Regions from separate parts of the Streptomyces diastaticus subsp. diastaticus genome, predicted to be linked through region 4. Evidence: riboswitches for the same ligand, from Rfam matches in the RefSeq annotation. Region 4 holds a riboswitch; each other region holds the start of a gene.
The links. A riboswitch is a leader RNA that binds a small molecule or an ion and turns the genes downstream of it on or off. The one in region 4 is predicted to bind cobalamin.
Positions count from the first base shown of each region.

Region 1: it holds a riboswitch for cobalamin, as region 4 does, so the genes downstream of both, Sdia_RS26380 (ribonucleoside-diphosphate reductase subunit alpha) here and Sdia_RS20015 (hypothetical protein) in region 4, are expected to answer to the same signal.
Region 2: it holds a riboswitch for cobalamin, as region 4 does, so the genes downstream of both, metE (5-methyltetrahydropteroyltriglutamate--homocysteine S-methyltransferase) here and Sdia_RS20015 (hypothetical protein) in region 4, are expected to answer to the same signal.
Region 3: it holds a riboswitch for cobalamin, as region 4 does, so the genes downstream of both, metE (5-methyltetrahydropteroyltriglutamate--homocysteine S-methyltransferase) here and Sdia_RS20015 (hypothetical protein) in region 4, are expected to answer to the same signal.

Region 1 covers NZ_BLLN01000005.1:2,094,628-2,102,311, forward strand. The annotation lists gene Sdia_RS26370 (carbon starvation CstA family protein) at 1-1,818, shown strand, start outside; gene Sdia_RS26375 (YbdD/YjiX family protein) at 1,815-2,057, shown strand; cobalamin riboswitch at 2,657-2,779, shown strand; gene Sdia_RS26380 (ribonucleoside-diphosphate reductase subunit alpha) at 2,919-5,288, shown strand; gene Sdia_RS26385 (ribonucleotide-diphosphate reductase subunit beta) at 5,288-6,340, shown strand; gene Sdia_RS26390 (bifunctional albaflavenone monooxygenase/terpene synthase) at 6,432-7,684, opposite strand, start outside.
Region 2 covers NZ_BLLN01000005.1:31,802-39,485, forward strand. The annotation lists gene aceA (isocitrate lyase) at 1-781, shown strand, start outside; gene aceB (malate synthase A) at 879-2,474, shown strand; gene Sdia_RS18020 (3-hydroxybutyryl-CoA dehydrogenase) at 2,471-3,340, shown strand; cobalamin riboswitch at 3,540-3,736, shown strand; gene metE (5-methyltetrahydropteroyltriglutamate--homocysteine S-methyltransferase) at 3,919-6,237, shown strand; gene Sdia_RS18030 (hypothetical protein) at 6,326-6,652, shown strand; gene Sdia_RS18035 (IS110 family RNA-guided transposase) at 6,963-7,684, shown strand, end outside.
Region 3 covers NZ_BLLN01000005.1:1,275,716-1,283,399, reverse strand. The annotation lists gene Sdia_RS23060 (heavy metal translocating P-type ATPase) at 1-1,391, shown strand, start outside; gene Sdia_RS23055 (pectate lyase-like domain-containing protein) at 1,467-3,296, opposite strand; gene Sdia_RS23050 (FAD-dependent oxidoreductase) at 3,752-4,909, shown strand; gene Sdia_RS23045 (hypothetical protein) at 5,077-5,325, opposite strand; cobalamin riboswitch at 5,488-5,706, shown strand; gene metE (5-methyltetrahydropteroyltriglutamate--homocysteine S-methyltransferase) at 5,872-7,684, shown strand, end outside.
Region 4 covers NZ_BLLN01000005.1:548,615-556,298, reverse strand. The annotation lists gene rpmF (50S ribosomal protein L32) at 503-673, shown strand; gene Sdia_RS20025 (GTP-binding protein) at 679-1,863, shown strand; gene Sdia_RS20020 (NACHT domain-containing protein) at 1,932-5,060, opposite strand; cobalamin riboswitch at 5,465-5,588, shown strand; gene Sdia_RS20015 (hypothetical protein) at 5,652-6,029, shown strand; gene Sdia_RS20010 ((2Fe-2S)-binding protein) at 6,074-6,778, shown strand; gene Sdia_RS20005 (GmrSD restriction endonuclease domain-containing protein) at 6,860-7,684, shown strand, end outside.

The DNA of each region.
Region 1 (7,684 bases), 1.5 Mb from region 4:
GTGATCTTCGCCGGCGCCGTCCAGGACATGGTCACCCTCTTCTTCTCCACCCGCCGCAACGGCCGTTCGCTCGGCCAGATGGCCCGGGACGAGATCGGCCCGGTCGGCGGTGTCGCCGCCCTGATCGCGGTCTTCATGATCATGATCATCCTGCTGGCGGTGCTGGCCCTCGTCATCGTCAACGCGCTGGCCGGTTCGCCGTGGGGGGTCTTCTCCATCGGCATGACCATCCCGATCGCCCTCTTCATGGGCGTCTACCTGCGCACGATGCGCCCGGGCAAGGTCACCGAGGTCTCCGTCCTCGGCGTCGCCCTCCTGCTGCTGGCGATCGTGGGCGGCGGCTGGGTCGCGGAGTCCTCCATGGCGGACTTCTTCACCCTGGAGCCGGGCACCCTGGTCATCTGGATGGTGGTCTACGGCTTCTTCGCCTCGGTGCTGCCGGTCTGGATGCTGCTCGCCCCGCGTGACTACCTCTCCACCTTCATGAAGGTCGGCACCATCGTGCTGATGGCGGTCTGCGTCGTCATCGCGATGCCGACGCTGAAGATGGACGGCGTCACCTCCTTCGCGACCAGCGGCGCGGGCCCGGTCTTCTCCGGCTCGCTCTTCCCGTTCGTCTTCATCACCATCGCCTGCGGCGCGCTCTCCGGCTTCCACTCCCTGGTCTCCTCGGGCACCACCCCGAAGATGGTCCAGAAGGAGACCCAGATCCGGATGATCGGCTACGGCGCGATGCTCACCGAGTCCTTCGTCGCCATCATGGCGATGATCGCCGCCTGCATCATCGACCCGGGCCTCTACTTCGCCATCAACTCCCCGGCCGGTGTCCTCGGCGACACGGTCAACAGCGCCTCGGAGGCGGTCGCCAACCTCGGCTTCACCATCAGCCCGGACCAACTGGCCCAGGCGGCGAAGGACGTCGAGGAGGCCTCCCTGCTGTCCCGCACCGGTGGCGCGCCGACCTTCGCCCTGGGCATGGCGGAGATCTTCGCGTCGGCACTCGGCGGCGCCGGGATGAAGGCGTTCTGGTACCACTTCGCGATCATGTTCGAGGCGCTCTTCATCCTCACCACCGTCGACGCCGGGACGCGGGTCGGCCGCTTCATGCTCCAGGACACCCTGGGCAACGTCTGGAAGCCGATGCGCCGCGTCAGCTGGTGGCCGGGCGTCTGGCTGACCTCGGCGGTCGTGGTCGGCTGCTGGGGCTACTTCCTCTGGGTCGGCGTGCACGACCCGCTGGGCGGCATCAACCAGCTCTTCCCGCTCTTCGGTATCGCCAACCAGTTGCTGGCCGCCGTCGCGCTCGCCGTCTGCACCACGCTGCTGATCAAGTCGGGCCGCCTCAAGTGGGCCTGGGTGACGGGTGTCCCGCTCGTCTGGGACGTGGCGGTCACGCTCACCGCGAGCTGGCAGAAGGTCTTCTCGGACAACCCGGCCATCGGCTTCTTCGCCCAGCGCGCCAAGTACCAGGACGGCATCGACGCGGGCGAGGTGCTGGCTCCGGCCAAGTCGATGAGCGACATGCACACCGTGGTGACCAACTCCACCGTGGACGGAGTCCTGTCGATCGTCTTCGCGGTGCTGATCATCATCGTCCTGGTCGACGCGGGCCGCGTCAGCTACAACGCGATCCGCAGGCCCGAGTCGGTCAAGATGGCCGAGGCGCCCTTCGAGCAGTCGAAGATCGTCGCCCCGGCGGGGATGTTCCCCACCGCCGAGGAGAAGGCCGAACTGGCCCTGGTCGGCGCCGGGGCCCCCGTCTCGGCCGACGACGGCGCCGGCGACGCCCCCGCCGGGCAGGGCGGCGGCAAGGCATGAGCGGCGAGGCGGCCCACCGCCCCGGCCGCCTTGGCGTCCTGGCGCACCGCCTGCGCGCCGGCGCGCGCTGGATCGGCTGGTACGTCCGGGAGGTGTCGGGCGAGACGGCGTACGAGAAGTACGCCGCGCACCTCCGGCGCCACGACCCGGACGCCGAGGTGATGACCCGCAGGCAGTTCGAACGCAGCCGCATGGACGCCCGCGAGGCGGATCCACGGGACGGATTCCGCTGCTGCTGACCGCACGGCGAAGCCGCCGGCCCTCCCGGGGTCGGCGGCTTCGCCGTTTCCCGGCCTGACCGGGGCGGTACGCGCGAAGGCCCGGCGGACGGTCCGGCCGGTCTCCGGCGAGGGGGCACGGCCTCGGGCCCGGACCGGGGCGGGCCCTTTCGACGGCACCGGGCCGGCTCCCCTCGTCTGGGCCGGCTCACGCCCCCGGCCAGGACCGTGCCGCACCGCCGGCGCCCCACGTCCACCGCCCGAACCGAGTCGTCCCCTCGTCCAGCCCGGACCGCGTCGCACCGCCCTGTCGCCGGCCTCGCCCTCGGGTACCGTCACGCGGCCCCTGGCACCCGGGCCCGGAGCCCGTGCGCGTACGCTCTCCGAGGCCGTCGCGCCGCTTCACGCGCTTCCGGGAGGCGTCCCGCGCGGGCTCTACCGGAAGGCGCCGCCCAGGGCCTTCCCGGTGCTGCTCCCGGGCCCTTCCGGCGGGCGTCCGGGCCCTGTCCGAGGGGTCCTCCGCCCGGTTCGGGCATCCGGTACGGGTGGGTCGAATGGCCCACCTCACGGCACACCCGACACAAGATATGGGGCCGCTTCCCGAGCGCGGCACAAGATGTATGCTCATGCTCGCTGTCGCCGCAGGGGAATCCGGTGGAAGTCCGGAACTGTCCCGCAACGGTGTGTTGGTGCGCTTCTGCGCGCCCGCGAGTCCGAGGACCTGCCGACGGCGCACCCCGGCCGTCCGGCCCGGGTGCCGATGTCGTCCGGGCCTCGTGGAATGGGCTCGCGGACGCGTGCGGAGCCGTGTGCCCCAGAGCCCGGCCGCCCGTCGTATCCGCTGCCCTCCGCGTGGCTCCGTGCCGAGCGAGGGAGAGCTTCATGACCATCGCGCCAGCCGATCCGTCGACGGCCGAGGTGCGGGCCGAGGAGATCCAGGGCCCCGGGGGCGCGCTGCTGCGTACCCTCACCGACCTCACCGCGGATCTCCCCGACACCGACCCCGGCCGGGTCGCCGCCGCCGCGCTCCGGGGCCGCAACGCCGCCTCGGACGAGGCCGAGCTGCGGTCCCTCGCGACGGAGGCCGCCGCCGGTCTGATCTCCGAGGACCCCGCCTACTCGCGGCTCGCCGCCCGCCTGCTGACCCGCACCATCGCCGAGGAGGCCGCGGGCCAGGGCGTCACCGCCTTCACCGAGTCGGTCGCCACCGGCCACCGCGAGGGCCTGATCGCGGACCGCACCGCCGCTTTCGTGACCGCGCACGCCGAGCGGCTCGACGCCCTGGTCGATCCGGCGGCCGACGACCGCTTCGGCTACTTCGGCCTGCGCACCGTGCACAGCCGCTACCTGCTGCGCCACCCGCACACCCGCCAGGTCATCGAGACACCCCAGCACTTCATGCTGCGCGTCGCCTGCGGACTCGCCGCGGACGAGTCGGTCCAGGCCCTCGACGAGGTCGCCTCGCTCTACCGGCTGATGAGTGCCCTCTCCTACCTGCCCTCCTCCCCCACCCTCTTCAACTCCGGCACCCGGCACCCGCAGATGTCCTCCTGCTACCTGCTGGACTCCCCCAAGGACGAGCTGGAGTCGATCTACGACCGGTACCACCAGGTCGCCCGGCTCTCCAAGCACGCCGGCGGCATCGGCCTGGCCTACTCCCGCATCCGCGCCCGGGGTTCGCTGATCCGCGGTACCAACGGGCACTCCAACGGCATCGTGCCGTTCCTCAACACGCTCGACGCCTCGGTGGCCGCCGTCAACCAGGGCGGCCGGCGCAAGGGCGCGGCCGCGGTCTACCTGGAGACCTGGCACGCCGACATCGAGGAGTTCCTGGAGCTGCGCGACAACACCGGGGAGGACGCCCGGCGCACCCACAACCTCAACCTCGCGCACTGGATCCCCGACGAGTTCATGCGCCGGGTCGACGCCGACGCCGACTGGTCGCTCTTCTCCCCCTCGGACGTCCCCGAGCTGACCGACCTGTGGGGGGCGGCCTTCGACGCGGCCTACCGCGCGGCCGAGGCCGCGGGACTCGCCAAGCGGACCATCCCGGCGCGTGAGCTGTACGGCCGGATGATGCGCACCCTCGCCCAGACCGGCAACGGCTGGATGACCTTCAAGGACGCCTCCAACCGCACCGCCAACCAGACGGCGCTGCCCGGCCACACCGTGCACTCCTCGAACCTCTGCACCGAGATCCTGGAGGTCACCGACGACGGTGAGACGGCCGTCTGCAACCTCGGCTCGGTCAACCTCGGCGCCTTCGTCACCGGCGGCGCCCTCGACTGGGAGCGGCTGGACGAGGCGGTGCGCACCGCCGTGGTCTTCCTCGACCGCGTGGTCGACATCAACTTCTACCCGACCGAGCAGGCCGAGCGCTCCAACTCCCGCTGGCGGCCGGTGGGCCTGGGAGCCATGGGCCTCCAGGACGTCTTCTTCCAGCTCCGGCTCCCCTTCGACTCCCCCGAGGCCCGCCGGCTCTCCACCCGGATCGCCGAGCGCATCATGCTCACCGCGTACGAGACCTCCTGCGAACTCGCCGAGAGGAACGGGCCGCTGCCCAACTGGGACCGCACCCGCACCGCTCAGGGTGTGCTCCATCCGGACCACTACGACACCGACCTGGCCTGGCCACAGCGGTGGGAGGCGCTGCGCGCCCGGGTCGCGCGGAGCGGCATGCGCAACGCGCTGCTCCTCGCGATCGCCCCGACGGCCACCATCGCCTCGATCGCCGGTGTCTACGAGTGCATCGAGCCGCAGGTCTCCAACCTCTTCAAGCGCGAGACCCTCAGCGGCGAGTTCCTCCAGGTCAACTCCTACCTGGTCGAGGACCTGAAGCGGCTCGGCGTCTGGGACGCGCGGACCCGCGAGGCGCTGCGCGAGGCCAGCGGTTCGGTGCAGGGCTTCGCCTGGGTGCCCGAGGAGCTGCGTGCGCTGTACCGCACCGCGTGGGAACTGCCGCAGCGCGGCCTGATCGACATGGCGGCCGCCCGGACCCCGTTCCTGGACCAGAGCCAGTCGCTGAACCTGTTCATGGAGACGCCCACCATCGGCAAGCTCAGCTCGATGTACGCGTACGCCTGGAAGAAGGGGCTGAAGACCACGTACTACCTGCGGTCCCGTCCGGCCACGCGGATCGCCCGCGCCGCCGGCGGCTCCGCCACCGCCACCGTCCCGGCGCAGGCGGCCCCCGAAGCGGATGCCGTCGCCTGCTCCCTGGAGAACCCCGAGTCCTGCGAGGCATGCCAGTAATGACCACCCCCGACACCACCCCGGCAGCGAACGCGCACACCGTGGGCACGGCGAAGAACCTGCTCGACCCCGGCTTCGAGCTGACCCTGCGTCCCATGCGGTACCCCGACTTCTACGAACGCTACCGGGACGCGATCAAGAACACCTGGACCGTCGAGGAGGTCGACCTCCACTCCGACGTGGCCGACCTGGCGAAGCTCTCCCCGGGGGAGCAGCACCTGATCGGGCGGCTGGTCGCGTTCTTCGCCACGGGTGACTCGATCGTCGCCAACAACCTCGTGCTCACCCTGTACAAGCACATCAACTCCCCCGAGGCGCGGCTCTACCTGAGCCGGCAGCTCTTCGAGGAGGCCGTGCACGTCCAGTTCTACCTGACGCTGCTCGACACCTACCTGCCCGACCCGGCGGACCGCGCGGACGCCTTCGCGGCGGTGGAGAACATCCCCTCGATCCGCGAGAAGGCGGAGTTCTGCTTCCGCTGGATGGACTCGGTGGACAAGCTGGACCAGCTGGAGAGCCAGGCGGACCGCCGCAAGTTCCTGCTCAACCTGATCTGCTTCGCCGCCTGCATCGAGGGGCTGTTCTTCTACGGGGCGTTCGCCTACGTGTACTGGTTCCGCTCGCGCGGGCTGCTGCACGGGCTGGCGACCGGCACCAACTGGGTCTTCCGCGACGAGACGATGCACATGAGCTTCGCCTTCGACGTGGTCGACACGGTCCGCAAGGAGGAGCCGGAGCTGTTCGACGACAGGCTCCAGGAGCAGGTCGTCGCGATGCTGAAGGAGGCGGTCGAGGCGGAGCTCCAGTTCGCCCGCGACCTGTGCGGCGAGGGCCTGCCCGGCATGAACACCGAGTCGATGCGCGAGTACCTGGAGTGCGTCGCCGACCAGCGGCTCACCCGGCTGGGCTTCGCCCCGGTGTACGGCTCGCAGAACCCGTTCTCCTTCATGGAGCTCCAGGGTGTGCAGGAGCTGACCAACTTCTTCGAGCGCCGTGTCTCGGCCTACCAGGTCGCGGTCGAGGGCACCGTCTCCTTCGACGACGACTTCTGACCGGGCCCGCCCGGGCGGACGCCCGACGCCCGACGCCCGGCCCCTCCCGGGGGCCGGGCGGCGGGCGTCGGTGTCCGCGGCGCGCCCCGGGTCAGCGGCGCTCGACCCGGAAGACGGCGCGCTTGGGCTGGAGGGTGATCCCGATGCGGGGCGCCGGGTCGGTCTCGGGGACGGGGACCAGTCGCCAGCGGGGCACCACGGTGGCGAGCATCAGCGTGGCCTCCACCATGCTGAAGTGGTCGCCGGGGCATTTCCGGTTGCCCGTGCTGAACGGCATCATCGCGTACTGCGGTACCTTTTCGGCCCGTTCAGGAATCCAGCGGTCCGGGTCGAAGACGTCCGGCCGGTCGAATGAGCGCGGATCGTGCTGCATCGCATACGCGCTGTAGATGATGTCCGCACCGGCTGGAATGCGATAGCCACCGAGTTCCGTGTCCGCGACGGCGCGGCGCGTGAATATCCACGCCGCGGGGCGTATGCGCATCGATTCGACGATGGCATTGCGGGTGTGCTCCAGGGAGCCCAGATCGCCGAAATCCACCGGTCGGCCCGGCGCCACGGATAGTGCCTCCTCGGCCACCCGCTGTTCCTCCGCGGGGTGTTCGGTGAGGAGCTGGAAGCACCAGGCGAGTGTCGAGGCGACATTCTCGGCCCCCGCGACGATCAAGGAGACGAGATGGTCGTGAATCTCCTGATCGCTGAGGGGCCGGCCCTCGCCGTCCTCGGCGGTCAGCAGAATGTCGAGGAGGTCGTCGGGCCCCTTGCCCTCCGCGTGGCGTTCGGCGATCACCTCGTCGACGAGCTGGTGGAGGTCGGCCAGCGCCCGTTCGAAGCGGCGGTTGGCGGGGGTGGGCAGCCGGTGCAGCGGCCCGAAGGAGAGGATCATCCGCCGGTACAGGCCGCTGAAGACGGTGTGCAGGGAGGAGCTGATCCGGTCGGCCTTGGCGCCGATCGAGTCCACCTCCAGCAGCGAACGGGCGACCACCCGCACCGCGCAGCTGAACGTCTCGGCGCCTATGTCGACCACCTGCCCGTCGCGCCAGCGGTCGGCCATCGCCCGCGACTCCTCCTCCATCACGGTCGCGTACGAGGCGATCCGCTCGGGCCGGAAGGCGGGCTGCATCATGCGCCGCTGGCGGCGGTGGTCGGCCCCGTTGCTGGTGGCCACCCCCTTGCCGAGCAGGACCTCCAGGTTCTCCCAGAGCGGCCCGCCGACCACGAACTCCTGGGAGTTGCGCAGCAGCGCCCCGACCAGCTCCGGCGCGCACACCGCGTACGCCGTCTTCGGGCCGAGCTTCACGCGGACCAGGTCACCGTGGTCGCGCAGCCCGGTGAGGAAGGCGA
Region 2 (7,684 bases), 520 kb from region 4:
GGCGATGATCGCGGCGGGTGCGGCCGGCATCCACTACGAGGACCAGCTCGCCTCGGAGAAGAAGTGCGGGCACCTCGGTGGCAAGGTCCTCGTCCCCACCTCGCAGCACATCCGCACCCTGAACGCGGCCCGCCTGGCCGCCGACATCGCCGACGTGCCGACCGTCGTCATCGCCCGCACCGACGCCCTCGCCGCCAACCTGCTCACCAGCGACGTCGACGAGCGCGACGCCGAGTTCGTCACCGGCGAGCGCACGGCGGAGGGCTTCTACCGAGTACGGAACGGGATGGCCCCGGTCATCGCCCGCGGTCTGGCCTACGCCCCGTACGCCGACCTGATCTGGGTGGAGACCGGCACCCCGGACCTGGCGCAGGCCCGCGAGTTCGCCGAGGCGATCCACGCGCGGTACCCGGACCAGATGCTGGCCTACAACTGCTCCCCGTCCTTCAACTGGAAGGCCGCGCTGGACGACGACCAGATCGCCAAGTTCCAGCGCGAGCTGGGCGCCATGGGCTACAAGTTCCAGTTCATCACCCTGGCCGGGTTCCACTCCCTCAACCACGGCATGTTCGACCTGGCCCGTGGCTACGCCGAGCACGGCATGACCGCCTACGTGGATCTCCAGGAGAAGGAGTTCGCCGCGCAGGCGCAGGGCTTCACCGCCGTCAAGCACCAGCGCGAGGTCGGCACCGGCTACTTCGATCTCGTCTCCACGGCCGTCAACCCGGCCTCCTCCACGACCGCGCTGGCCGGGTCCACGGAGGAAGAGCAGTTCCACTAGGCCGCCGAGCCGGACGCCCCGCGTGCGGCCGGCCCCGCCGGCGGAGGGGGACGAACCGTCTCCGTCCCCCTCCGCTCCCACCTCCCAGGAGAGCCCGATGACCACCACCGCACCCACCCACCAGCAGCTCCGTGTCCTCGCCGCGCCCGGTCACCGGCACGACGAGATCCTCACCCCGGCCGCTCTCGCCTTCGTCGGCAAGCTCGTCGAGGCGTTCGCGTCGCGTCGACGGGACTTGATGAAGGAACGCCGCCGGCAGGTACTGCGACTGGCGTCCGGCTCGCCTCTCGACTTCCCCATGGTCACCGCCCGCGTCCGGGCCGACGCCGACTGGCGCGTGGCGCCGCCCGCGCCCGGTCTGACCGACCGCCGGGTGGAGATCACCGGGCCGCCGGAGCGCCGCATGGCCGTCAACGCCCTCAACAGCGGTGCCAAGGTGTGGATGGCGGACTTCGAGGACGCCACCGCCCCGCTGTGGGACAACGTCGTCGGCGGGCAGCTCACCCTCCTGGACGCCATCGAGCGCCGGATCGACTTCACCACGCCCGAGGGCAAGGAGTACCGGCTGGGGGACCGGCTCGCCACCATCATGGTCCGGCCGCGCGGCTGGCACCTCGACGAGGAGCACCTGGAGTACGACGGCCGCCCGGTGCCCGCCGCGCTCGTCGACTTCGGCCTGTACTTCTTCCACTGCGCCCAGCGGCAGATCGACGCCGGGTACGGCCCCTACTTCTACCTCCCCAAGCTGGAGAACAGGTACGAGGCCCGGCTGTGGAACGACGTCTTCCTGCTCGCCCAGGAGCTGCTGGGCATCCCGCGCGGCACGATCCGCGCCACCGTCCTCATCGAGACGATCACCGCCGCGTTCGAGATGGAGGAGATCCTCCACGAACTGCGCGAACACAGCGCGGGACTGAACGCCGGCCGATGGGACTACCTCTTCAGCATCATCAAGACCTTCGGCCACCGCACCGACTTCCTCCTCCCGGACCGGGCGAAGGTCACGATGACCGCCCCCTTCATGCGGGCGTACACCGAACTCCTCGTGCGCACCTGCCACCGGCGCGGCGCGCACGCCATCGGCGGCATGGCCGCCCAGGTGCCGGGCAAGGACCCGGCCGCGAACGAGGCCGCTTTCACCAAGGTCCGCCTCGACAAGGAGCGGGAGGCCGAAGACGGCTTCGACGGCTCCTGGGTCGCCCATCCGGCACTCGTCCGCGTCTGCCGCGACGTGTTCGACGGCGTTCTCGGTGAGCGGCCCCACCAGCTCGACCGCACCCGCGACGACGTCGAGGTCGCCCCGGCCGACCTGCTGTCCGTGCGCCGGATCAGCGGGCCGCCCACCGCTGACGGGGTGCGCACCAATATCTCCGTCACACTGCGGTACTACGCCGCCTGGTTGCGCGGCCAGGGCGCGGTCGCCCTCGACGGGCTGATGGAGGACGCGGCCACCGCCGAGATCGCCCGCGTGCAGATCTGGCAGTGGCTGCGGCATCGGGTGATCGACCGCGAGACGGTGCTCGAACTGCTCGCCGACGAGATCACGGCGCTCGGCGCCGAATACCCGTGGGCCTCGGCCGAAAACATCCGCCCCCTCTTCGAGCAGACCGCGCTGGCGGGTGAGTTGCCGCTGTTCTTCACCCCCGACGCCTACACCCGCCACCTCGTGCGCCGATCGCAGGTGCAGGTGTGAGCGCCGGCGTCACCCGCGTCGGCGTGGTCGGCGGCGGGCAGATGGGCGCGGGGATCGCCGAGGTCTGTGCGCGGGCCGGACTGGACACCGTGGTCTGCGAGGTGGACGCGGTCGCCGCACGCGCCGCGCGGGACCGGATCGCCGGCTCCCTGGACCGAGCCGTACGACGCGGCAAGCTGAGCCGCGAGGCCGCCGCCGACGCCCGTACCCGGCTCGTCTTCACCGGCAGCCTGGACGATCTCGCCGACCGGCAGCTCATCATCGAGGCCGTCATCGAGAATCCGAACGCCAAGACCGAGGTCTTCGCCGCCCTGGACAAGATCGTCGAAGACCCCGCAGCCGTCCTCGCCACCAACACCTCCTCCCTGCCCGTGATGCGGCTCGGCATGGCCACCTCCCGGGCGGACCGGGTCGTCGGCCTGCACTTCTTCAACCCCGTTCCCGTCCTGCCGCTGGTCGAGGTGGTCACCTCGCTGCACACGTCGGCCGGGACGACCGTCCTGGTGGAGGACTTCGCGTCCCGGACGCTCGGCAAGACGGTTGTCCGCTCCAAGGACCGGGCCGGCTTCGTCGTCAACGCGTTGCTCATCCCCTACCTGCTCTCGGCCGTGCGGATGGCGGAGTCCGGGTTCGCCACCGCCGCCGACATCGACGCGGGCATGGAACTGGGCTGCGCCCACCCGATGGGACCGCTGAAACTGGCCGACCTCATCGGCCTGGACACCGTGGTGTCCATCGCGGAGTCCCTCTACGACGAGTTCCGCGAGTCTCTTTACGCTCCTCCTCCGCTGCTCCAGCGGATGGTGGAGGCGGGACTGCTGGGCCGGAAGTCCGGCCGGGGGTTCCACAGCTACGCCCAGGGCTGAGGGCCTGGTACGACGCGGGCCGAGGGGCCCGCGGCGCCACAGGGGTGAGGGTCCCTGCGGCACGGCGGGAAGGGGCGGTGAGCGCGAGTGCGGCGTTCGCCGCCCCTCACCGCTGCCACCCGCCGGGACGCCCGACCCGCCTTCCGCATGATGGACGGCACTCTTCCTTTCGCGGCGCCACCCCGTAGGGTGACCGCAGCAGCTGGTTCGCCCCGTCCGCCAGTCGGGGTGTCGCAAGAGGGAACCCGGTGGGAATCCGGGACTGCCCCGCAGCGGTGAGCGGGAACGACCGCCGTCATACGCACTGGGTCCGACGTACCGGGCCTGGGAAGCGACGGCCAGTAGGTGTCCTTTACGACGAAGGACGTGCCCGCGAGTCCGAAGACCTGCCAACTGCCCGCGCGCGGACCGATCCGTGCGCGGACATCCCGGTGACCTCGAGGGCGGGTCGGCGAACACACCAGACGGAACGACCGCGCCAGTGCCGCGCGAGGTCGGGTCCGTCCGGTCCGTCACACCCTTCGCGCTCTCGTCCCGTCTCCGGGATCTCAGGGATTCATCTCGCGAAGGAGATCTCCGTGACAGCCAAGTCCGCAGCCGCGGCAGCACGGGCCACCGTGTACGGCTACCCCCGCCAGGGCCCGAACCGGGAACTGAAGAAGGCGATCGAAGGCTACTGGAAGGGCCGCGTCACCGCCGACGCCCTCCAAGCCACCGCCGCCGAACTCCGCCGGAACAACCGGCAACGGCTCGCCGACGCTGGCGTCCACGAGGTGCCCACCGGTGACTTCTCGTACTACGACCACGTCCTGGACACCACCGTCATGGTCGGCGCGATCCCCGAGCGGCACCGCTCCGCGGTCGAGGCCGACGCGACGGACGGCTACTTCGCGATGGCGCGCGGTACCCAGGATGTCGGTCCGCTGGAGATGACCAAGTGGTTCGACACCAACTACCACTACCTGGTCCCCGAGCTGGGTCCCGACACCGTCTTCACGGCCGACTCCGGCAAGCAGGTCGGCGAGCTGAAGGAAGCCCTCGCCCAGGGACTCACCGCCCGGCCCGTGCTGGTCGGCCCCGTGACGTATCTTCTGCTGGCCAAGCCCGCCCCGGGCGTACCCGCCGACTTCGAGCCGCTGACCCTCCTGGACCGGCTACTGCCCGTGTACGCGGAAGTGCTCGCCGACCTGCGCGCGGCCGGCGCAGAGTGGGTGCAGCTCGATGAACCCGGCCTCGTGCAGGACCGTACCCCGGCCGAGCTGAACGCCGCCGAGCGCGCCTACCGCAATCTCGGTGCTCTCACCGACCGGCCCAAGCTGCTCGTGGCCTCCTACTTCGACCGGCTCGGGGACGCACTGCCGATCCTGGCGCAGGCCCCGGTCGAGGGACTCGCGCTCGACTTCACCGATGCCGCGGCCGCCAACCTGGACGCCCTCGCGGCCGTCGGCGGGCTGCCCGGCAAGCGCCTGGTCGCCGGTGTCGTCAACGGCCGGAACATCTGGATCAACGACCTGCAGAAGTCGCTGTCCACCCTCGGAACCCTCCTCGGCCTCGCCGACCGCGTCGACGTCGCCGCTTCCTGCTCCCTCCTCCACGTCCCCCTGGACGCGTCCGCGGAAAAGGACGTCGATCCGCAAATCCTGCGCTGGCTGGCCTTCGCCCAGCAGAAGACCGCCGAGGTCGTCACGCTCGCCAAGGGCCTCGCCCAGGGCACCGACGCCATCACCGGGGAACTCGCCGCCAACCGCGCCGGCCTCGCCTCACGTACGAGCTCGCCGATCACCCGCGACCCCGCCGTCCGGTCCCGTGCCGAGGCCGTGATGGACGCAGACGCCCGCCGTTCCCAGCCGTACGCCGAGCGCACCGCCGCCCAGCGCGCCCACCTCAGGCTGCCCCTGCTGCCCACGACCACCATCGGCTCCTTCCCGCAGACCGGCGAACTGCGCACCGCCCGCGCCGACCTGCGTGCCGGGCGCATCGACACCGCCGGATACGAGGAGCGCATCAAGGCAGAGATCCAGGAAGTGATCTCCTTCCAGGAGAAGACCGGCCTGGACGTCCTGGTGCACGGCGAGCCCGAACGCAACGACATGGTCCAGTACTTCGCCGAACAGCTCACCGGCTACCTCGCCACCCAGCACGGCTGGGTCCAGTCCTACGGCACCCGCTACGTCCGCCCGCCGATCCTGGCCGGCGACATCTCCCGCCCCGAGCCGATGACCGTGCGCTGGACCTCGTACGTCCAGTCGCTCAGCGACCGGCCCGTCAAGGGCATGCTGACCGGACCGGTCACCATGCTGGCCTGGTCCTTCGTCCGCGACGACCAGCCCCTCGGCGACACCGCCCGCCAGGTCGCCCTCGCCCTGCGCGACGAGGTCAACGACCTGGAGGCGGCCGGCACCTCGGTCATCCAGGTGGACGAGCCCGCGCTGCGCGAGACCCTGCCGCTGCGGGCCGCCGACCGGGACGCCTACCTGGCGTGGGCCACCGAGGCGTTCCGGCTCAGCACGAGCGGGGTGCGGCCGGACACCCAGATCCACACCCACATGTGCTACGCCGAGTTCGGCGACATCGTGCAGGCCATCGACGACCTCGACGCCGACGTCATCAGCCTGGAGGCCGCCCGCTCCCACATGCAGGTCGCGCGCGAACTCGCCGCCCACGGCTACCCCCGCGAGGCCGGACCAGGTGTCTACGACATCCACTCCCCGCGCGTCCCGAGCGCCGACGAGGCCGCTGACCTGCTGCGCACCGGCCTCAAGGCGATCCCGGCCGAGCGGCTGTGGGTTAACCCCGACTGCGGCCTGAAGACCCGCGCCTGGCCCGAGACCCGCGCCTCGCTGGAAAACCTGGTCGCCGCCGCCCGCACCGTCCGGAGCGAGCTGCCCGCCTCCTGACCGAAGAAGGCAGTGGGCCGGGACGCCACAGGCGTCCCGGCCCTTCCGAGAGCACCGCCACAACCAAGGACAGGAAGGCGGACCGTCAGTGCCCGGCAAGCCGCGGCAGGTCGTCGTGGACGGCAAACCCATGATCGCCATGCCCGAAAAGCAGTTCGAAAGCCTGCTGGCCATGCGCAGACAGCTCGGCAGCCAGACCGCCAAGCTGCGCATGCTGCGCGACACCCTGACCGACCTGAGCGAGTTCCTGGACACCGTGGCCGAGGCACTCGACACCGCCGGCACGGACGGGTCACGCGAGACCTCGTCGCCCCTGACCGCGGAGATGCGCCGACGGGCCCGGCAGGCACGCGGCGTCGCCGGGTCAGGGCGGGCTTCGAAAAGGCGGCACTCGCCCGACCGTAATCGAACTTAGGTATACCTAATTTCTCATCACGACACAACATCTGGGGTGTGCACACCCCCGTTATGTTTTCTGCGGCTCCGCAACGGGGCCGCTGGCCTCTGGGCCCGGCATGACTGTGTCCCCCTGTCGAAGGAATGACCTGGGGGGTGGTGTCACCGGGCCCGGGGGTGTTCGTCGGAGACGCTGATCAGAGGTCCGGCCACCGTCCGGTCCGGTGCAATGCCGGGCGGTTCGCGGGCGGCAGGTCTGCATAACGTGGATGCGCGAGCACGACACCCGAGCCGAGGCCGGCACCGTCAACACCCCTGGGAAGGGCGCGATGTTCGAGATCGAAGGCGTGGGCGTGTTCCTCGGCCTGGACGTCGGCAAGAGCAACCATCACGGCCACGGGCTCACCCCGGCCGGGAAGAAGGTCTTCGACAAGCCGCTGCCCAACAGCGAACCGAAACTGCGGGCCGTTCTCGACAAGCTGACCGCGAAGTTCGGCACCGTGTTGGTGATCGTGGACCAGCCCGCCTCGATCGGCGCCCTCCCGCTGACCGTGGCCCGGGACGCGGGCTGCCAGGTCGCCTACCTGCCCGGACTCGCCATGCGGCGGATCGCCGACCTCTACCCGGGCGAGGCCAAGACCGACGCCAAGGACGCGGCGGTGATCGCGGACGCGGCCCGGACGATGCCGCACGCCCTGCGTTCCCTGGACCTTACCGATGAGATCACCGCCGAGCTGACCGTGCTCGTCGGCTTCGACCAGGACCTCGCGGCCGAGGCCACCCGCACCAGCAACCGGATACGCGGCCTGCTCACTCAGTTCCATCCCAGCCTGGAACGTGTTCTGGGCCCGCGCCTCGACCACCAGGCCGTCACCTGGCTCCTGGAGCGTCACGGCTCCCCGGCCGCCCTGCGCAAAGCCGGCCGCCGCAGACTCGTCGAACTGATCCGGCCCAAGGCGCCGCGCATGGCCCAGCGGCTGATCGACGACATCTTCGAGGCCCTCGACGAACAGACCGTCGTCGTCCCGGGCACCGGCACCCTCGATATCGT
Region 3 (7,684 bases), 730 kb from region 4:
CCTCCGCCATCGACGCCTCCCTGCTCACCGGCGAGTCCGTCCCCGTCGAGGCCGGCCCGGGCGACTCCGTCACCGGCGCCACCCTCAACGCCGGGGGCCGCCTGGTCGTCGAGGCCACCCGGGTCGGCGCCGACACCCAGCTCGCCCGGATGGCCAGGCTGGTCGAGGAGGCGCAGAACGGCAAGGCCGCCGCCCAGCGGCTCGCCGACCGCATCTCCGCCGTCTTCGTGCCGGTCGTCATCGCGCTGGCCGTCGCCACCTTCGGCTTCTGGCTCGGCACCGGCTGGGGGCTGACCGCCGCCTTCACCGCCGCCGTCGCCGTACTGATCATCGCCTGCCCCTGCGCGCTGGGGCTCGCCACGCCGACCGCGCTCATGGTCGGCACCGGACGCGGCGCCCAGCTCGGCATCCTCATCAAGGGCCCCGAGGTCCTGGAGAGCACCCGCAAGGTCGACACGGTCGTCCTCGACAAGACCGGCACCGTCACCACCGGCCGGATGACCCTGCTCGCCGTGCACACCGCCGCCTCCACCACGGAGGAGGAGGCGCTCCGGCTCGCCGGCGCCCTGGAGCACGCCTCCGAGCACCCCATCGCCCAGGCCGTCGCCCGGGCCGCCGCCGACCGCACCGGCCCGCTCCCCGCGCCCGAGGACTTCGCGGGCGTCGCCGGTCTCGGTGTCCAGGGCGTCGTCGAGGGCCACGCCGTCCTCGTCGGCCGGCCCCGCCTCCTCGCCGAGTGGGCGATCGAGCTGCCCGCCGAGCTGGAGCGTGCCCACGCCGGGGCCGAGGCGGCCGGGCGTACCGCCGTCGCGGTCGCCTGGGACGGGGAGGCCCGCGCGGTCCTGGAGGTGGCCGACGCGGTCAAGGAGACCAGCCCCGAGGCGATCCGCCGGCTGCGCGCGCTGGGCCTCACCCCCGTCCTGCTGACCGGCGACAACCGGGCCGCCGCCGAGTCGGTCGCCCGCGAGGTCGGCATCGAGCAGGTGATCGCCGAGGTGATGCCCGAGGACAAGGCCGAGGTGGTCAAGGGGCTCCAGGCCGAGGGACGTACGGTCGCCATGGTCGGCGACGGGGTCAACGACGCCGCCGCCCTCGCCCAGGCCGACCTCGGCCTCGCCATGGGCACCGGCACCGACGCCGCCATCGAGGCAGGCGACCTCACCCTGGTCCGCGGTGACCTCAGGGTGGCCGCCGACGCGGTACGCCTGGCCCGGCGCACTCTCGCCACCATCAAGTCCAACCTCTTCTGGGCCTTCGCCTACAACGTCGCCGCCCTGCCGCTGGCCGCCGCCGGCCTCCTCAATCCGATGATCGCCGGCGCCGCCATGGCCTTCTCCTCGGTCTTCGTCGTCGGCAACTCGCTGCGGCTGCGCCGGTTCAAGGCGGCGTGACCCCGCTCCCCACGACGCCGGGAGCCGGCCCCCACCGCGGGGGCCGGCTCCCGTTCCCTTGTGTCGCCCCGCGCGTCAGGGCAGCGGGAACTCGGTGATCGTCGACGGGACCGTGTCCGAACCCTGGGTGGGCTCACCGACCTGGTTGATCACGTGGTCGTAATGGCCCATGCCCCCGAGCGACACGGTGAGCAGCCCGTGGAACTTCACCCCGGGCTTGACCGGTGCCTGGAAGCCGTGTTCCTGGCGGATGGCCGGGTCCACGTTGTAGTTGCAGTAGCTCCCCAGGCCCCAGCCCTCGTGGGTGTCCACCGAGTCCTCGACCTTGTAGGCCGCGTATCCCTGGGTGTCGCCGTTCTGGATGGCCGCCTGGTCCGGCGCGTCGTACGCCTTCTCGTTCTGGTAGAAGATCGTCCGGCCGCGCTCTCCGGCCCACACCACGTCGTACTTGTTGAAGTGCTCCACGAAGAGGCCGGTGGCCAGGACGTCGTCGCCGTTGACCTGGACGCCGTAGTCGGCGCGGTTGGTCTCCCAGCCGACGCCTTCGCCGTGGTCGGCGCGCCAGATCCAGGTGTGGTCGATGATCGTGTCGTTGCTGTTGACGACGAGGCTGGTGGTGGCCTTGCCCGGGCCGGCGCCCCCGATGCGGATGAAGACGTCCTGCACGGTCGTCGGGTTGTCCGCGTGGCCGGCGGAGGAGCCCTCCTCGCCGATCTCCACCAGCGTCCGGGAGTTCTCGGCACCCGCGTCGATGAGGAGCCCGGCCAGCCGGACTCCGTCGACGTCGGCGACCTTCACCGCGGTCACCCCGTCGTCCGGGACGATCGTGGCGTAGCCGAGGCCGAGGACCACGGTGTCCGCCCGGCCGATGTCGATGGTCTCGTCCACGTGGTGGACGCCCGGCGTGAACAGCAGGTGCAGCCCCTGGTCCACGGCGGCGTTGATGGTCGCCGCGGTCGCCCCCGGCTTCACCACGTAGAACTGGTCCAGCGGCAGCGACTCACCCTGCTGGTCCCCCTCCCACGAGACGCCGCGCGCGTTGGTCCGCTTCTCGGGGACGAACACCTTGTACTCGTCGCCGTCCAGGTACAGGAACGGCTTCTCACGGGAGATCGGGGTGGTCTCCAGTGTGGTGTACGGCGGCTCCGGGAAGCCCTGCCCAGGGGCGCCCTGCACGCCGGAGAAGACCATGTTCCAGACGCCGTTGGTCCAGCCGCCGACCGAACTGTCGCGGGTGTACCACTGCTGCTGGGAGTACGGGCCGACCTCGCCGTCGATCCTGGAGTCGGCGATGTAGCCGCCGCTCGCCCAGCCGTAGCCGTCGGGTGCGAGGTTGAGGCCGCCGCGCACGTGCATCCGGCGGAACGGCGCCGCCTGCGAGACGGCCCAGCGGTTGGTGCCGTTGGCCGGGCTGAGCGACAGGTTCTCCGCCGAACGCCAGAAGTTCTGCGTGGCGTTGCCGTCGAACCAGCCGGCGTCGACCGTCACGTCCCCGTTGAAGTGGGTGTCGTCGGGGGAGAGGCCGAGCCCGGAGATCGCGGTGTAGAAGCCGATCTGCACATTGAGGCCGTTGTACGTGCCCGGCTTGAACAGCAGGGCGTGGCGCCCCTCGCCGAACTGGGCCGACTCCTGCTCCTTGAAGATCTGGTCGACCGTGCCCTGGATGTCCGGCGTCGACGGGTCGAAGACGTGGACGTTGGGGCCGAGGTCGCCGCCGCCCTCGACGGGGCCGGCCGTGCTCTGCGCGGCGGGTGCGGGCGCCGCCTGCGAGGAGGTGGCGGGAAGCATGACCAGCGTCGTCGCGGCGAGGGCGCCGGCGAGCAGCGCCGCGGCGGTTCTGCGGCGCCGGGTCCCGGGACGTGGTCCGCCGTCCGGGTGTGGGGGTCCGAAGGGGGTGGTGGGCATGTCGGCTCTCCTGAGCTGTCGAAGTGGGGGGAGGGCAGGAGCGAGTGACCACAGGGAAAGGCGGGAGAGCGCCTGAGAGCGCTCTCCATGGGGGGTGATGGTTCTCCCGGAAACCTGAGGCGTCAAGAGTTGTCGCAAGACGTGAAGGAAGTGCGGCCGTGGCGTCAGGAAGTGAAGGGGCGTGGCGCGCCGGGCCCGCGAGGGAGCGTGCGACCCCTGGCCTCCGCTTTTCCCGTGGAGCGGTGCACGGCGGCCCTGAGGCGCGGGTGGGCGCTCCGGCGGCGCCTTCGCGACGTGAGGATCGTGTTCGTGTCGCACCTGTTCGTGTCGTACTTGTTCGCGACGAACGCGTTCGTTACGGTGGAGTCGTGACGACGGCCCCCAGGGATTCAGCTCTCCCGCCCCGGCCGCCGCGCTCTCCCCGCCCCGTGCCCGCGAGCCCCCAAGGAGTCACCGTGACCACCGCCCCCATACCCGAGCACCACCCCCTCCTCGTCGTCGGCGCCGGGCTCGGCGGGCTCACCCTCGCCCGCGTCCTGGCCCTGCACGGCGTGGGCTGCACCGTCCTCGACCGCGACGCCGACCGCGACGCCCGCTCCCAGGGCGGCATGCTCGACCTGCACGAGGACACCGCCCAGGCGGCCTTGCGCGAGGCCGGGCTGTACGAGGGGTTCCGCCGCCTGGTGCAGCCCGGCGGTGAGGCCACGCGCGTCCTGGACCGGCACGCCACCGTCCACCACGCCGACGACGCCGAGGGGGGCCGGCCCGAGGTCCACCGCGCGGCCCTGCGCGACCTGCTGCTCGACGCGCTGCCCGCCGGAACGGTCCGCTGGGGCGCCCAGGTCACCGCCGCCACCCCGCTCGGAGGCGGCCGCCACGAGGTCCGCCTCGCCGACGGCACCACTCTCACCACCGACCTCCTCGTCGGCGCCGACGGAGCCTGGTCGCGCGTGCGCCCCCTGGTCTCGGACGCCGCCCCGGCCTACACGGGCGTCAGCTTCGTCGAGGCCGACCTGACCGACGCCGACCGCCGCCATCCCCGTGCCGCCGCCCTCGTCGGCTCCGGCCTGCTCTTCGCCCTCGACCAGGGCAAGGGCCTCCTCGCCCACCGCGAACCGGGCGCCCGCCTGCACACCTACGTCGCCCTGCGCTGCCCCGCCGAGCTGCTGGACTCCCTCGGCCTCGCCGACCGGGCCGCCGCCCGCCGCCGGGTGCTCGCCCACTTCGACGGCTGGGACGAGGGCCTGCGCTCCCTCCTCGCCGACGGCGACGGCCCGCTCGTCGCCCGTCCCGTCCACGCCCTGCCCGTCGGCCACCGCTGGGAGCGCGCTCCCGGCGTCACCCTGCTCGGCGACGCCGCCCACCTCATGTCCCCGTTCGCCGGGGAGGGCGCCAACCTCGCCATGCTCGACGGCGCCGAACTCGCCGCGGCTCTGCTGGCCCGTCCGCAGGACCCCGAGCGCGCCCTCGCCACGTACGAGGCGGCCCTCTTCCCCCGCGGCGAGCGCGCCGCCCGCGAGTCGGCCGAGAGCCTGGAGCTGTGCTTCGGCCCGGACGCGGCCCGGCGGCTGGCGGCGATGATGAGCGGGGGGTGGCAGGACGGGGCGGCGTGACGGCCGGCCGCGGCAGCAAGTGCACCACCCTGCGCAAGGGCGCGTACCTGTACCACCGGACCTCGGGCCTCCAGGCCTGGAAGGAAACGGTCACCTGCTGACCGTCGCCACCCGCTCGCGCCGAGGGGCGCCCCGTCGCCGGGGTGCCCTCGTCACGTGTTCAGGGCTCAGGGCAGCGGCAGCTCGCGCACCATCAGCTCCGAGAGGTGGAACGTCCGGGCCCGCTCCGGCGCCTCGTCCAGGTGCTTACGCCACCACTCGCGGCCCTCCGTGCCGGGGGCACCGTAGGCGAACCCCGCCACCTCGTCCCCGTCGCGGGCGATCACGCAGGAGAACCCCGGGTGCCCGCCCCAGTGGTCCACGAACCACGGGAACCGCTGCCGGAACTCCTCGTCCTCGGTCACCCCGGAGTACACGTTCCGCTGGGTGTCGATGAGGATCTGCCGGATCTGCGGCAGGTCGTCACGTCCCGGGCGGCTCGCCCCGCTGGTGCCCCGGGAGGAGATGCGGGAACGCCTGCAGCGCCCCCGCGTCCCGCCATGTGAACACCCACCCCCGCGAGGCCCCCGCCCCCGGCTAGGCTGCCCCGTGCAGCTGGTTCGCCCCGTCCGCCAGACGGGGCGTCGCAAGAGGGAACCCGGTGGGAATCCGGGACTGCCCCGCAGCGGTGAGTGGGAACGAACGCCGTCATACGCACTGGGTCCGGGGAACGGGTCCGGGAAGCGACGGCCAGTAGGTGTCCGCCTTCGGCGGACGTGCCCGCGAGTCCGAAGACCTGCCCGTTGCCCGCACGCGACATCCGTGTGCGGACATCCCGGTGACCTCGTGGGCGGGTCGGAGGAGCACAGAGCGGACGGACGGGCGCGCCCCCGGGGCGCGGACCCCCGCCGTCCGGTCCGTCGTCCCTTCGCGCTCGCGTCCCGTGGCCGGGATGCAGGAGACGTCTCGCGAAGGAGAGTTCCGTGACAGCGAAGTCCGCGGCCGCGGCAGCACGGCCGACCGTGTACGGCTACCCCCGCCAGGGACAGCACCGGGAACTGAAGAAGGCGGTCGAGGGCTACTGGAAGGGCCGCGTCACCGCCGGCGCCCTCCAGGAGACGGCGACCGGGCTGCGCCGGGCCAACTGGGCCCAGCTCGCCGGGGCCGGCATCGACGAGGTGCCCACCGGCGACTTCTCGTACTACGACCACGTCCTCGACACCAGCGTCATGGTCGGCGCCGTCCCCGCGCGCCACCGGGCCGCCGTCGACGCCGACCCGCTCGACGGGTACTTCGCCATGGCGCGCGGCACCCAGGAGGTCGCGCCGCTGGAGATGACCAAGTGGTTCGACACCAACTACCACTACCTGGTGCCCGAGCTGGGCCCGGACACCGTCTTCAGCGCCGACTCCGCCAAGCAGGTCGCCGAGCTGACCGAGGCCCTCACGCTCGGCCACACCGCCCGCCCGGTCCTCGTCGGCCCCGTCACCTACCTCCTGCTCGCCAAGCCCGCCCCCGGGGTCGCCGCCGGCTTCGAGCCGCTGACCCTGCTCGACCGGCTGCTCCCGGTCTACGCCGAGGTCCTGGCCGACCTGCGGGCCGCCGGCGCGGCGTGGGCGCAGCTCGACGAGCCCGCCCTCGCCCAGGACCGCACCCCGGCCGAGCTGAACGCGGCCGCCCGCGCCTACCGCGACCTCGGCGCCCTCACCGACCGGCCCAGGCTGCTGGTCGCCTCGTACTTCGACCGGCTCGGCGAGGCGCTGCCGGTGCTGGCCAAGGCGCCGGTCGAGGGGCTGGCGCTGGACTTCACCGAGGCCGCCGCCGCCAACCTCGACGACCTCGCCGCCGTCGGCGGCCTGCCCGGCAAGCGGCTCGTCGCCGGTGTCGTCGACGGCCGCAACATCTGGATCAACGACCTCGAGAAGTCCCTGGCCACCCTCGCCACCCTGCTCGGTCTCGCCGACCGCGTCGACGTGGCCGCCTCCTGCTCCCTGCTGCACGTTCCGCTCGACACCGCGCCGGAACGCGACATCGACCCGCGGGTCCTGCGCTGGCTCGCCTTCGCCCGGCAGAAGACCGCCGAGGTCGCGACCCTCGCCACGGGCCTCGCCCACGGCACCGGCGCCATCGCCGCCGAGATCGCCGCCAACCGCGCCGACCTCGCCTCCCGCGCGAACTCCCCGCTCACCCGGGACCCGGCCGTCCGCGCCCGGACCGCCGCCGTCACCGGGGCCGACGCCCGCCGGTCCCAGCCGTACCCGCAGCGGGCCGCGGCCCAGCGGGAGCGGCTCGGGCTGCCGCTGCTGCCGACCACCACCGTCGGCTCGTTCCCGCAGACCGGCGAGGTCCGCGCGGCCCGCGCCGACCTGCGCGCGGGCCGGATCGACACGGCCGGGTACGAGGAGCGCATCGCCGCCGAGATCGCCGAGGTGATCGCCTTCCAAGAGAAGGCCGGGATCGACGTCCTGGTGCACGGCGAGGCCGAGCGCAACGACATGGTCCAGTACTTCGCCGAACAGCTCACCGGCTACCTCGCCACCCGGCACGGCTGGGTCCAGTCGTACGGCACGCGGTACGTCCGCCCCCCGGTCCTCGCCGGGGACGTTTCCCGTCCCGCGCCGATGACGGTGCGCTGGACGGCGTACGCCCAGTCGCTCACCGGCCGGCCGGTCAAGGGGATGCTGACCGGGCCCGTCACCATGCTGGCCTGGTCCTTCGTCCGGGACGACCAGCCGCTCGGGGAGACCGCCGCGCAGGTCGCCCTCGCCCTGCGCGACGAGGTCGCCGACCTGGAGG
Region 4 (7,684 bases):
TCTCCGCTCCCTGATGTCGCGCGGAGGGGGTGTATCGGCCTCGCGAGGTGTGCCGGGTCATACCGGAAGCGGAAGCAGAAGCAGAGGTGAAAGCGGAGGTCGGGGGGGGCTTGAGGTGATCTGCGCAAGCGGTGGCGGGGAGTCCTGCAGGCGTGTGTCACCCGCGCACGCGGGGTCTGTGAACCGGGCGCCGGGGGAGGGGGGCGAGTGGGGCTGTCAGTCGGGTCGTCTGAGGCTCACGTGTGTGATCGCGGCCGTCTCGTCCGTGCTCCGCGCCGACAGTCGGGTGGCGGTGCCGCGCCGGGGCTTCCGTGCTGCGGAGGTGGGGCGGGCCGGCGCATTCGAACTCGCTCGCCTGGTGTCCCGACGGCGGGATGCATGAAGTCGCCCGCCTGTCGCCCTGTCGCTCTGTCACCCTGCGCGACGGGCGGCAGCCATTTTGGTGGTGACTATCATTTTCATGTAGCGTCCTTCCTCGACGCAGACGCACAGGAGGTTCCTCATGGCAGTACCGAAGCGGAAGATGTCCCGCAGCAACACCCGACACCGTCGCGCGCAGTGGAGGGCGACCACGCCCCAGCTCGTGCCGGTGGTCGTGGACGGGGTCACCCACCAGGTGCCGCAGCGGCTGGTCAAGGCGTACGAGCGTGGCCTGCTGAGGCCCGGAGGCTGATTGCCGTGGCACGAGATCTTCTCCCCGTCACCGTGCTCTCGGGATTCCTGGGGGCGGGCAAGACCACTCTGCTGAACCATGTCCTCACCAATCGGGAGGGCCTGAGGGTGGCGGTGATCGTCAACGACATGAGCGAGGTCAACATCGACGCGGCACTCGTGCGCGGAGGTGAGGCCGCGCTGTCGCGTACGGAGGAGCGGCTGGTCGAGATGACCAACGGGTGCATCTGCTGCACCCTGCGCGACGACCTGCTGGAGGAGGTGGACCGGCTCGCGCGGGAGGGACGCTTCGACCACCTGCTGATCGAGTCCAGCGGTATCTCCGAACCGATGCCCGTGGCGGCGACCTTCTCCTTCCCGCGCGACGACGGGGCGATGCTCAGCGACCTCGCCCGGCTCGACACCATGGTCACGGTGGTCGACGCGGCCAACTTCCTCCCCGAGCTGGCCTTGGGTGACGAGCTCACCGAGCGCGGGCTCGATCAGTACGAGGGCGACGAACGCACCGTCAGCGACCTGCTGATGGACCAGGTCGAGTTCGCCGACGTCCTCGTCCTGAACAAGCTGGACCTCGTGGACGCGTGGGAGCGGGAGCGGCTGCAGGCCACGCTCAGCAGGCTGAACCCGGGTGCCCGGATCGTTTCCTCGCGCTACGGGCGGGTGGCTCCCTCCGAACTCCTCGGCGCCGGCCTCTTCGACCTGGAGAAGGCCCAGCAGGCTCCCGGCTGGGTCCGGGAACTCAACGGCGATCACGTGCCCGAGACCGAGGAGTACGGGATCTCGAGTGTCGTGTTCCGTGCGAGCCGCCCCTTCCATCCGGAGCGGCTGTGGGTGTTCGTCACCGAGGAGCTCGAGAGCGGCAGGTACGGCAAGGTGCTGCGGTCCAAGGGGTTCTTCTGGCTGTCGAGCCGCCCGGGCGTGACCGGTCTCTGGTCGCAGGCGGGCGCGGTCGCCAGGTTCGAACCCTCCGGCGCCCGTGCCGGCGCCACCGCACAGCACGGCCAGGAACTCGTCTTCATCGGCACCGAGCTGGTCGAGGAGTCGCTCGTCACGGCGCTGACCGCCTGCCTGATGCGCGATGAGGAGCCGTGGCCGGAGTCTGATCCCTTCCCCGAGTGGGCCGCCTACGGGATCGACGGCGCCTGTGAGTACGAGCACGCGCGAACGGTCGCACCGGCGGCGGGCGTCTGAACTCCGGGCCGGACGGTGGACGCGGCCACGGCACCGTCCGGCCCGGTCCTCTCCTTCGGCCGCGCCCCTCAGTACCGGGACTCAGGTGGCTGACGCACCGACGCCTGGGAGACACGCGCTGTGTTCACCAGTCGCACCGTGCCCAGGGCCTCCACGGAACGGAGGGTGCCGATTCCGTGAAGCGGAGCGGCGTCCACCGTCGCCGGCCGTTCGCCGGCCGCGAGAGCCAGTTCTCTGAGCCCGGGGAAGGCGGCGACCACCTCCGCCAGGTCGTGACCGTCCTCGACATCCACGAGCCGGAGCGACTCGATACGAGGAAACGCGGCGCCCGCGGTGGCGAAGGCACCCACCAGGCGCGCGCTGAACGCCAGCGTGGACAACGACGGCATGTCGGCCAGTGTCCTCAGCCCGCTGGGCGGCGGCGGGAGGGGTGCTTCGTCAGGATCGTTGAGGCGCAGGGTGGTCAATGCCGGCCAGAACTCGCGAAGTGGCGTGAGGTCGGTGACGGTGCTGGGAACGCCCAGGTCCTCGAGCGGCGCCGTGGTGGGCAGCGCGTCGAGGTCACGGCAGGTCATTCCGTCACCCACGAAGAGTTTCCGGAGACCGGTGAGCGCGTTCAGGCAGTGGTAGTCGCTCATCCGGGGGAGTTGCCGCAGGAGCAGCTCGCGGAGGGGTAACTCCACGACGGGGGAGAGATCGGCGACCATGGGGCCGTCGATGAGAGAGAGACGGCCCAGGTGGCGGTACGCCTGGAGAAAGTCGAGGTGGGTGAGGCGCTCACAGCTCAGTGAGAGCTCCTCGATGTTCTTGTCGCACAGCGCCCGCGTGATCTCAGGGCCCGTGAAGGGTCCGAACAGTGCCACGTAGGGGTGGGGAGGGAAATGCGAGAAGGCCGCGAGTTCGGTGTGCGTGCGCACCAGGAGGTGTGGTCTTCCTTCCAATGAAAGGCCGGACAGAATGGCCTTCTGGTACCTCGCGTGGTCGAATTCGCCCCATTCGCTGAGTATGACGTTCCTGACGTTCGGGGAGGGATGGTCCCGGTACTCGGCAAGTTTCGGCAGAGCCGTGTCGGTTCCCACCAGGGCGGCCGCGCAGACGACGGCCGCCGCCTCGTGCTCGGTCAGCCCCTCCGGGCCCGGGAGGAGTTCCAGGGTCACATGCCCCACCTCGGCCAGCGCCTTCGCCTCGCTGTAGGTCCTGGGCGGCAAAAGAGCTGCCGCGCGCAGTTCCACCTCCTGGCGCACTTCTGGATCCAGTTCGGTGGCGTGTTCCAGGCAGGCGGCGGCGAGAAGATGCAGCCGGACACGGTGTCGGCCCACCTTGTCACCGCGCCTGAGCAACTGGGTGAGCAGGCGCCCGCGTTCGTGGGGCCTGCCGTGTGCGACGGCCATGCGGACGACGTCCTCCCACTGGTCCAGGTGGGCGTTGCGTACGAGGAGGGAGAAGTCGCGGTGTTCGATGACGGCCCTGGCAGCGAGATAGTCCTGGAAGGTGCGGTGCACGAAGTCGACCACACCCTCGGCGGGCTCACGGAGCAGGCCGGAGCGGGTCAGCAGACGCCGGTACACCTCCTCGGCGGAGGACGCGGTGACCACCGCGCGGTTCATGGCGGGCAGGGTCTGGTCGATGAGAGCGATGGCGTCCTCCCGGTCCATCTGGGAGTGGCCGTTGCGGATCAGCCAGTAGGCCAGCCTTTCCAGAAGCAGAACCTGGGACCTGTAATCCATCTGCACGCCGTCGTCGATGCTCCGCTGCAGGTCGCGCCGTTCCAGCAGCATGCGTAGACCCGCCTCGTACAACTCCTCGCGTCCTCGGGGCAGAAAGCCTCGGCTGGTCCGGTGCAGGGCGCAGATCAGGGCGCACATCAGGGGGTTGGTCGCCAGCCTTGAGAGGTCCTGCCTGCTGCGGACGGTCGCGATCAGGCGGTCGGCCTCCTCCTGAGCGTTTCCGGCTGCGGCATGCCAGCGGTTGATGAAGGTGGTGACGTCCTCACCGTTCATCGGCGTCAGGGAGAGTTCGTGGAACTCGTCGGCGCCCAGCCAGTTCTCGCGGACCGCCGAGGGCCGTGCGGTCACCAGCCAGACGTTGCCGGGGAACTCGCGGAGCAGGTCGCGCAGCCATCGGCGCGTGCCGTCCCGCTGCGATTCCGGTACCTCGTCGATGCCGTCCACCAGAAGCAGGGCGCGCCCGGCGGTGAGGACGCGCTCCGCCCACCCGGACGGCGCCGTGTGCGGACACCCGACCGCTGTCAGGAAGTCGGAGGGAGTGGGGAGTTCCCGCCCCGCACGGGTGAGAGAGCGCAAGGGCAGGACGAACGGCACGCGTCCGAAGAGGTGGGCCAGGTCTCTGCTGGGGCGGCGTTCAGCGGTGGTGACGGCCAGCCACTGCACAAGAGTGGTCTTGCCGGCACCGGCGACACCGCGCAGCAACACCCTCTCCCTGCCCGCGAGAGCCTGCTCGGCCCGCTCTGGCCGGTCGGCCGGCCGGCCGTGATCGGCTGAGGCTTCGGTATCCGTCCGCTGCGTCTTGCCGTCCACCGCCTCCAGGCTCAAGTAGGCGTCGTCCAAGGGCCAGTCGTCGTCCACCTCGATGCCGAAGACGGTGAGGCGCCCGTGCCGCTGGACCAGGTGCCGCCGATAGCGCTCCTCGAAGCCGGCGTCCTCGGTGTACCGGGTGGGGAGACGTTGCGTGAGTGAGTCGATGGCCTCGACCAGGCGCCGGGTCTGTCGGGCCTCCTCCACCAAAGTGCGGGCCACGAACGTGGAACGCCTGGTGAAGAAGTCGATGATGTGCAGGCAGGCCACCTGGAGCAACTGGTCGTGGAGCTGATCGGCATCCTCGGACAGAAGGTCGTGTGGCCTCGCGCTCAGAGTGGCCGCCAGCTTCTCAGGCCCGAGCGCCACGGCCTGGACGTCGTCCATCTCCAGGTCACCGAGCCGGTACAGGGAGAGCGCCAGGGACCGGACCACGGCCTCGTGTTCGCCGGGCGCGGGAGTGTCATGAGGTCCAGCCGCTGCCACCGCTCGCTCCAGCAGCCGCCACACCAGCTTCTCGAGATCGTCGACGGTCAGTGCGCGCTTCTCACCCCGGAAGGAGACCAGCGAACCGATCCGCACCGGTTCGGCCACCAGGCCCGCGCCTGGCTGCTCCTTCCGGAAGAGTTTCCTGACCAACGGGGTGATCGCAGCCGACCCCACCCGTAAAGCCACCGTTCCGGCATCCACATTCCCACCTCCGGTCAGAGCGTAAGGGAGTCCGCCCGCCCCTTCGCCCGTCGTCGTCGCGCGGGACGGCTGTCAGCGCTCGCGCGTTCCGCTCGGGGGCCGTCCGGTGACCGCCGGTGCCGTGTGTGAGGCCGCCAGGGAGTTGTCCTCGACCGACCTCGGGTGAGGGATCATGGTCGGTTGACATGTCGCCATGAACCACCCGGGAGCGAGTGGTCCGGGAGAGCCCGTCCGCGCAGCCCCTGGCTGTTTCCGGCGAGGCGTCCTCGCACCGCTCCGGCGTGTACCCCGGCGGCCGCGCACTCACCTACGTCCCCCGGCGGACGGCGGACCGGCCGGGATGGAAGGATGAGGCGCAGAAAGGCGACGGCGGAACGAGGAAGCCGGTGGAAATCCGGCGCGGTCCCGCCACTGTGATCGGCGAGCGAGCCCCGCACACGACCACTGCCCTGACCGGGTGGGAAGGCGCGGGGTGGGCGACGACCCGAGAGCCAGGAGACTCACGCGGTCGCCTCCTCGACACCACCCCGGGGCGGATCTCCCCGGAGAGAGGAACGATGCCGTATGCCCGCCGCCACCGTCCCGCCCAGCCGGGAACCGGCCCCCTGCCGGGTCGTGGTCTGCCGCGACTGCTGCTGCGGTACCGCGAAGGTGCCCGGAATCGACCACGCCGCCCAGACCGCGCGGCTGCGTGCCCAGGTGCCGGTACGGGTCTCCGACTGCCTCGACGTGTGCGAGCAGGCCAACGTCGTCGTGGTCCAGCCTTCCGCGCAGGGCCGGGCGAACGGCGCCCGGCCCGTCTGGCTGGGACTGGTCAACGACCCTGAGGCCACCGAGGACATCGCCGCCTGGGCACGCGCCGGCGGCCCCGGCGTGGCTCCCCTGCCGGACATCCTCGACCTCCACACCGTCACGCCACCGCGACGGCGAACGGCCCGTTGACAGGCCAGGGCGGGCGGCCCGGCGCGTACCCGCTCGCGTCGGGCCTGCCCGCCGACGCCCGGGCCCCGGCCGGCGCTGTCACCGCCGCACTGGCCGAAGTGGCCGGGCTCGGCGGCTTCTTCGTCCTGCGGGCCGGCGGTCCGAACGAGGGCTGGCATCCGCTCGCCCGTTCCCACGCCGCCGGATGCACCGACCTCGTCGCTGCCGTGGCGCGCCGCCACCGCACCCGGGAGCCGCGCGTCGGCGTCTCCATCGCCCAGCTCGGCCACGCGGCCCGCCTCTGGTCGCCACTCCTGGCCACCGCCGTGCTGCACGGCATCGTGCTGGACCTCACGGAACTCCAGCGGGCCGACGAGGGCCCCGCGCTGCGGCTGCCGCGTCCGGCCGGCTGGCGCGTCGACAGCCTGGACGCCACCGCCGCCGACGCCCTGTACGCGCAGGCGGCGTCGCACCTGCTGGGCCTGGCCGACGGTCTGCGCGTCAAGATCGCTCCGCGCCTGCTGGACGGCAACTCCGCCTCGGCGCTCGCCGAAGCAGCCCGCGCCGTGCTGACGGCCCGCCCCGGAGCGCACGGCCCGCTCACCGCCCTCACGACCAGGCTCCTGGTTACCGGACACCTGGCGGGAACCGGCACGCTCACCACCCCCGGCTTCGCCTTCCGCCGCCGCAGTTGCTGCCTCTACCACCTCGCGCCGAACGGCTCCCCGTGCGGCGACTGCGTCCTGGCGAGGGGCGCACCGGAGAGGTGACGCGTGCGGGCGTTCCGGTCGATCACCTCGCGCCGTGGGCGAGAATGGCGCCTCGGCGCATCGGTCGGGGAGGGTACGCGCGTGCACGCTCAGGAAACCACGTTCAGCAAGCTCGTCCAGGGGGAGCAGCAGTTCCAGGTCCCCCTGTACCAGCGCACGTACAGCTGGCAGCGGGAAGAGCTGCGACAGTTGTGGGCCGACGTGCTCGAGACCGTCGAGGACCGGCAGCAGGGCGGCGCTGCCGGCGGGCACTTCCTCGGGTCGGTGGTGCTGGCTCCCGAGCGGGTCGCGGCCGGGGGCATGCGGCGCTGGCTCGTGGTCGACGGCCAGCAGCGGATGACCACACTCATGCTCGCCTTCACCGCTCTGCGCGACCAGTTCCGTGGCCGCGGGGAGGAGCGGAGGGCGGCGAAGATCAACGACCTGCTCCTGGTCAACGCCTATCAGGACGGCCTGGACCGTTACCGGCTGCTGCCGACCCAGGCCGACCGGGAGGCGTTCACCGCCTGCCTGGACACCCTGCCCAAGGCCGGTGGCGCGGGGAACGTGGGTGCCGCGTACCGCTTCTTCGGCGCGGTGCTGGCCGACGGCGCGGAGAGCGGCGGGGCGGTCTGGCTGGACGCCGTGGAATCCGTGCTGGGCGGCTGCCTGTCCATCGTCGCGATCACCGCGGCGGAGGGCGACAACGTCTACCGGATCTTCGAGTCGATCAACAACACGGGTGTGGGACTGAGCCAGAGCGACCTGCTGCGCAACTACCTCTTCATGTACCTGCCCGCCAAGGGGGAGGAGGTCCACCGCAAGTGGTGGCTGCCCATGCAGGAGCTGCTCGGCCCGGACAACCTCGAACTGCTGGTCTGGCTCGACCTGGTCGTCGCCGGCAACAGCCGGGCCCGCCAGGGCGAC